DNA from 3 places in the Salinibacterium sp. SWN139 genome. Region 1 is predicted to be linked to each of the others. Evidence: predicted binding sites of a transcription regulator. Region 1 holds the regulator's gene; each other region holds the start of a gene.

The links. Region 1 encodes HrcA, which represses chaperone genes, less so after heat shock. Its sites were predicted from a motif close to TTNGCACTCGNNNNNNNCGAGTGCNAA; they were not measured.
Region 2: a site for HrcA is predicted at 1,374-1,400, ahead of I6E74_RS05990 (Hsp20/alpha crystallin family protein). Genes of this name have one in related genera too.
Region 3: a site for HrcA is predicted at 855-881, ahead of groL (chaperonin GroEL). Genes of this name have one in related genera too.

Annotation. Positions count from the first base shown of each region.
Region 1 covers NZ_JADYWV010000002.1:455,667-457,934, forward strand. Annotated here, with positions in the region: gene I6E74_RS07350 (DUF4870 domain-containing protein) at 1-139, opposite strand, end outside; gene hrcA (heat-inducible transcriptional repressor HrcA) at 351-1,373, shown strand; gene dnaJ (molecular chaperone DnaJ) at 1,397-2,268, shown strand, end outside.
Region 2 covers NZ_JADYWV010000002.1:183,632-185,899, forward strand. Annotated here, with positions in the region: gene fgd (glucose-6-phosphate dehydrogenase (coenzyme-F420)) at 1-745, shown strand, start outside; gene I6E74_RS05990 (Hsp20/alpha crystallin family protein) at 884-1,324, opposite strand; gene I6E74_RS05995 (hypothetical protein) at 1,477-1,755, opposite strand; gene I6E74_RS06000 (alpha/beta hydrolase) at 2,144-2,268, opposite strand, start outside.
Region 3 covers NZ_JADYWV010000001.1:1,007,514-1,009,781, forward strand. Annotated here, with positions in the region: gene I6E74_RS04830 (DUF3263 domain-containing protein) at 1-195, shown strand, start outside; gene I6E74_RS04835 (LytR C-terminal domain-containing protein) at 199-795, shown strand; gene groL (chaperonin GroEL) at 924-2,268, shown strand, end outside.

The DNA.
Region 1 (2,268 bases):
AGACCAACCAGATGATTAGCGAGGGAAGGAAGCCGATGATTCCGCCCAAGTGAGCGAATGATGCCCACTGGTTGTCCTCGGTAGCGGTCAGTTGTGCGGCCGGCTGGGGTGCTGCGGGCTGCGGATTTGCGTCAGTCATGTGTTCGTGCCTTTCAGGTGAACGAGGGAACTTCCCGGGTTTCATCAAAGTGCTCGGTGTCACACCTGAGCATTTCCACAAAAAGGTAGCGCTCAAGTACAAAGACACGCTAGCGGTATGACTCGCGCGGTGCAACGGGTGTGTCGCGGTGTGTCGAGTAAGATTGGCAGTCGAACGGATTGAGTGCCAATCAGGAAAGGTGGGTGGTGGCATGGTTTCCGCCCGCGGACTTGACGTACTTCGAGTCATCGTGCAGGACTACGTTGCTACGCGCGAGCCTGTCGGTTCTAAATCGATCGTTGAACGGCATTCTTTTGGAGTGTCCGCAGCGACGATTCGCAACGACATGGTTTTGCTCGAAGACGAAGAACTCATTACGGCGCCGCATACCTCGTCGGGGCGTGTGCCCACCGATAAGGGCTACCGCATGTTTGTCGACCAACTGGCTGACTTGCGACCTCTTACGAGTGCGCAGCGTCAAGCAATCGAGTCGTTCCTCGGCCAAGCCGACGATCTGGATGACGTGCTCGCGCGGTCAGTTCGCCTGCTGTCGCAGCTCACCAACAGTGTCGCACTCGTGCAGTACCCATCGCTGGCAACGGCCAGGGTGCGCCATGTGGAGCTAGTTCCGCTCACGGCGACGCGGATCATGACGGTGTTTATCACCGACGCTGGTCGGGTAGAGCAGCGACTTATTGATCTTCCAGAGGCGCTTGATGATGTGTTCTTGGGCGAGTTGCGGGCGAAACTCAACTCGGCTCTCAACGGGCAGTCATTGCCCGAGGCTGCTGAGCGACTTGCCAGTTTCGTTGAGGTTTTTCCTGTTGAACGTCGGCCTTTTGTCGCTTTAGTGACCTCGAGTTTGGTGGAACAGGTGTTGGCTAACCGTGCCGACAAGCTCGTGTTGGCTGGCACAGCAAATCTTGCACGAACCGAGCAAGACTTTACCGGCAGCATTTTTCCTGTACTTGAGGCAATAGAAGAGCAAGTAACGTTGTTGCGCCTCTTTGGGGAGATGGAAGTAGCAAATGGATCAGTTTCTACTCGCATCGGGCGAGAGAACGCAGAATTTGGATTAGAAGAGACATCGGTCGTCACAGGAGGGTATTCCTCCTCCGGCGGCGGACTTTCGCGGCTGGGAGTGCTTGGCCCAACACGCATGGACTATTCGAACAACATGGCAGCGGTTCGCGCGGTAGCGCGGTACCTGTCACGACTTTTGGAAGACAACTGAGCTCGTAAGGAGCAATCGGAACTTTGGCAGATCACTATGAAGCCCTCGGCGTTGCGCGCGAAGCGACACCGGAAGAAATCAAGAAGGCATACCGCCGGCTCGCTCGCGAGCTGCACCCCGACGTGAATCCGAGCGCGGATGCGTCGGAACGCTTCAAGTCGGTAACTCACGCGTATGACGTGTTGAGCGATCCGCAGCAGCGCCAGCAGTACGACATGGGTGGCAGCGGCGGAGGATTCGGCGGAGCCAACTTCGGATTCGGCGACATTTTCGAAACATTCTTTGGTGGCGGGGGTGGCGGCCAGACCGCTGGTCCTCGTTCGCGTCGTGAGCGTGGCCAGGATGCGCTACTCCGCGTTGAGGTGAGCCTGAAAGACACGATGTTCGGCGTCACGCGCGACATCGAGGTCAACACTGCTGAGCTCTGCGAAACGTGTGAGGGCAGCTGCACGGCACCCGGAACCTCGCCAATTCGTTGTGATATTTGTCAGGGCAGCGGCCAGATCCAGCGTCAGGTGCGCAGCCTTCTCGGCAACGTCATGACGTCAAGCCCGTGTGGCACGTGCCGCGGCTACGGAAACATCATTGTGAACCCGTGCGCGACGTGTGCAGGCCAGGGCCGCGTTCGGGCTCAGCGCACGATCTCAGTCGATATTCCCGCCGGAGTTGAGACGGGTCTGCGTTTGCAGATGCCTGGTCAAGGCGAAGTTGGCCCCGCTGGCGGACCGCACGGTGACTTGTTCTTGGAGATCAAGGTTCGCCATCACGATGTTTTCAGCCGCTCTGACGACGACTTGCTCGCGACCGTTGAGGTGCAGATGATCGATGCGATCATGGGCACCACAGTCATGCTTGACGGACTTGACGGTGAGGTTGAGGTGCAGATCAAGCCGGG
Region 2 (2,268 bases), 270 kb from region 1:
GATGGGTTGCCTCTACCCGGGGCGCATCATGTTGGGTGTTGGTTCTGGTGAGGCTCTCAATGAGATTGCCACCGGATTCCGTGGTGCCGGTGAGCAGGAGTGGCCCGAGTTCAAAGAGCGTTTCGCTCGCTTGCGCGAATCAGTCCGTCTCATGCGAGCGCTCTGGACCGAAGATCGCGTCTCCTTCGATGGCGAGTACTACTCCACCCACGACGCGAGCATTTATGACCGCCCTGACCAGCCCATCCCGATCTATATCGCTGCCGGTGGGCCGATGGTTGCCCGCTATGCGGGTCGTGCAGGAGATGGCTTTATCTGCACCTCGGGCAAGGGCATGGAGCTCTACAACGACGCACTGATCCCGGGCGTTAAGGAGGGCGCGGCTAAGGCTGACCGCAAGTTCGAAGACATTGACCGGATGATCGAAATAAAGCTCTCCTACGACACCGATGCCGACGTCGCCCTCGAGAACACGCGTTTCTGGGCGCCACTAGCGCTGTCGAAGGAGCAGAAGCACGACATCACCGACCCCATCGAGATGGAGCGCGCCGCTGATGCTCTGCCGATCGAGCAGATCGCATCGCGGTGGATTGTCGGCAACGATCCCGACAAGATCGTCGAAGAGATTCGTCCCTACGTGGATGCCGGCCTCAACCACCTCGTCTTCCACGCGCCCGGCGACGATCAGCGCCGTTTCCTTGAGCTCTTCGAGCGCGACATTGCACCGCGATTGCGGGCGCTGTAACTCGCGTTCTGACTGCAGCGGGTCGCGCGAGAGCACGGCCCTAGTGCGACAGGCTTAACCAACGATGGGCGGATGCGTGAAGCATCCGCCCATCGTTGTTGTGCGCCACCGTTGAACGCGGCGACGTTCCGGTGTCGGCTAGCTCGTGACGGCGACTTTTTCGCTTGAACGAGCCTGGTTCGCCGAGTTGGTGCTGACCTCGATCTTTCGAGGTTTTGCCTTCTCGGAGACCGGAATAATGACGCTCAAGACGCCATTGTCGTAGCTGGCGCTGATGTTGTCGCGGTCGATGCCGGCGCCAATGCTGAACTGGCGCAAGTAAGAACCGTAGCGACGTTCCTGAGAGAGCCACTTGGCTCCCTCGCGTTCGCCAGCGGTGCGTTCGGCGCGAATGGTGAGCAACTGGCCATCAACGTCGACGTCAACGGAGCCCGGATCGATGCCCGGGAGGTCGGCGGTGAGGACGTACTCGTCGGCCTGGCGGTACAGATCGACCGGCATCGGCTGGGCGCCGACGCGGGACTGGGCTGCTGCGGTGAGCCGGTCGAGTTCGGCAAAAGGATCAAATGACAGTGTCATGGGGAACCCCTTTCTCAAAGTTGAGTCACGGTGACTCAACAATCAAAAATTAGCATTCTCGACCTGAGAGTGCCAAGAAATTTCGCTTCATATTCGCTGAGAACGAAACGACCGCCGCCGGAGCGATCCAGCGGCGGTCGAGTGCGGCGAATTCAGCGGATGATGAACCGCGGATAGTTCTGCTCGGCGCGAGCTCTGGCGTGAGCCAGGCGCTCATCACGGAGCTGGTGTGCGGCCAGCAGCTCGGCCGACGCGATCAGTCGCGCACGGTGGGGCCGGCGGCTCCACGTGATGAGTGCGACGCCGAGATGCAGCGCAAGCCGGTCGATGACTCCCACGCGACGTGCTGCCGCTGGGCGCGGCTTCTCGACGGGGTCAGGTTCGGGCGGATGGGCGTGGCGGTCTTTCGAGGCCGCCAGTAGTTTGTTCATGATGGAAACTTTCGTGACAGAGAGAGGTTGCGGATGGCGCGCCAGAGCGCGCTGTTTCAGGTGGCGACCCAACGGCATCCTTCAGCGATCGCGAGTCGCCAGAGAAGGGGTGATCATCACTGTGAGTGCTGCGCAAACCTAGTGAGGGTGTGCCGACTCGTCAGTCGAACGCGGTCTCGTGATGATCGAGTTGGGTCGTGTGCTCCGTGAGCGCCGCCACCGTCAGAATCGGTGAGCGGAGAACGCTAACCGGTTAGGCGGTGAGGGCGCCGACGGAGCCGGCGGTAGTGGGGTTCTTGGTCGTAATGAACATAAACACGTCAGGCTCCTTTCAATAGTTGGCGTTTGCTCAGTGTAGGACGGGCGCTCGTAGAGGACAAGACCCTATTTAGCTGCGATGCACAGCCGTGATGATTGCTTCGGCAAGTTCAGCTGGCTTCGTGAACTGCGGCCAGTGCCCGGTGGGGAGGTCAACGAGCTCGAGGTCGTCGAGGCGTGCAAGCTCTGAGGCGA
Region 3 (2,268 bases), on a different contig from region 1:
AAAGAAGAGGCCATCAGCTCCCAGTTTCATGTCTCAAGTGCGCGCTATTATCAAATGCTCAATGCGGTAATCGACTCACCGGCAGCCGTGCGCTATGACCCCATGTTGGTCTCGCGACTGCGCCGCAGCAGAGACAACCGGATGCGCACCCGATCAGTGCGCAGCCCCCACCACGACGAAGAATTGACAGACTAAGCAATGGCGAGCTACCCGAAAGACCGATTCGACGAACTACCCGAGGACGTAGACCGCATTGGAGCCCACCGCGGCCCCAAACGACGCGGCCGCGGCTGGATCGGCTTCGCCTGGGCGCTACTCGCCACCGGCGTTCTCGTCTTTGGCGGCCTCTTCGCCCTGAGCCAGTACCTCGATGACGACCTCGGCATCCCCTTCTTCGCTGCCCCCGAAGAACCCGCCGTCAACCCCGAACCCGCGGAAACCGTCGCGCCCGTCACCGACCCCGCCACAATCGACCCCGAACGCGCACTAACCATCGACGTGCTCAACGGCACCCCCGAAAGCGGACTCCAAACCACCGTCTTCGACGAACTCACTGCAGCAGGCTGGCCCACCGGCAGTGCAGCGCCCGCCTCCTCGCGTGACATCGAAGACACCTACGTGTACTACAGCAACCCCGACGACGAAGACGTAGCCTCGGGCCTCGTCGCTGCCATCGGCCGCGGCGAAATCCGCCTAGTGGAAGATGACATTTTCCCCGGCGTAGAACTCACCGTCGTCATCGGAACCGACTACCTCGCCCCCGCCGTGGAAGCAACAGAAGAGCCCACAGAATAAAGGGAAGCCCGCACGCTGCGCCGTCTTGCACTCACCCCTGTCGAGTGCTAATTTTGACCTTGGCACTCGCGTAGTTCGAGTGCCAACTTATTCGCTTGTACGACGTCCGGGAGGGACGAGAAACACACATGGCAAAGATCATTGCTTTCAACGAAGAGGCCCGTCGCGGCCTTGAGCGCGGCCTGAACATTCTCGCTGACGCCGTAAAGGTCACGCTCGGCCCACGTGGTCGCAACGTTGTTCTTGAGAAGAAGTGGGGCGCTCCCACCATCACGAACGACGGTGTATCCATCGCCAAAGAAATCGAGCTCGACGATCCTTTCGAAAAGATCGGTGCCGAACTCGTCAAAGAGGTAGCGAAGAAGACGGATGACGTAGCCGGAGACGGTACGACCACTTCTGTTGTTCTTGCTCAGGCTCTCGTTCGCGAAGGCCTCCGCAACGTTGCTGCGGGTGCAGACCCCATCAGCCTCAAGCGCGGTATCGAAAAGGCAACCAACTCGGTCATCGAGGCACTCATTGCGAGCGCCAAGGAGATCGAAACCAAGGAAGAGATCGCAGCTACTGCATCCATCTCTGCTGGAGACCCCGAGATCGGTGCACTTATCGCTGAGGCGATCGACAAGGTCGGCAAGGAAGGTGTTGTCACCGTTGAGGAGTCGAACACGTTCGGCACCGAGCTTGAGCTCACCGAGGGTATGCGCTTCGACAAGGGATTCCTGTCGGCATACTTCGTCACTGACCAAGAGCGCCAAGAAGCGGTCTTCGAGGACCCCTACGTTCTTATCGTCAACGGCAAGATCTCGAACATCAAGGATCTTCTCCCCATCGTCGACAAGGTAATCCAGAGTGGCAAGCAGCTGCTCATCATTGCTGAAGACGTTGACGGAGAAGCCCTCGCAACTCTCGTTGTGAACAAGATCCGTGGCATCTTCAAGTCGGTTGCTGTCAAGGCTCCTGGCTTCGGAGACCGTCGCAAGGCTCAGCTCGCTGACATCGCCATCCTCACCGGTGGTCAGGTCATCTCCGAAGAAGTTGGACTCAAGCTCGAGAACGCAACTCTCGAACTCCTCGGTCGCGCCCGTAAGGTCGTTATCACCAAGGACGAGACCACGATCATCGAAGGTGCTGGTGAAGAAGAGGCGATCGCAGGTCGCGTCAAGCAGATCCGCGCCGAGATCGACAACACTGACAGCGACTACGACCGTGAGAAGCTCCAAGAGCGTCTCGCCAAGCTCGCCGGTGGTGTTGCAGTCATCAAGGCTGGTGCCGCAACTGAGGTTGAACTCAAGGAGCGCAAGCACCGCATCGAGGACGCAGTCCGCAACGCCAAGGCAGCTGTTGAAGAAGGAATCGTCGCCGGTGGTGGCGTGGCCCTGATTCAGGCTGGCAAGATCGCTTTCGACAGCCAGGCAATGGCTGACTTGGTCGGCGACGAAGCAACCGGAGCGAACATCGTTCGTGTTGCTATCG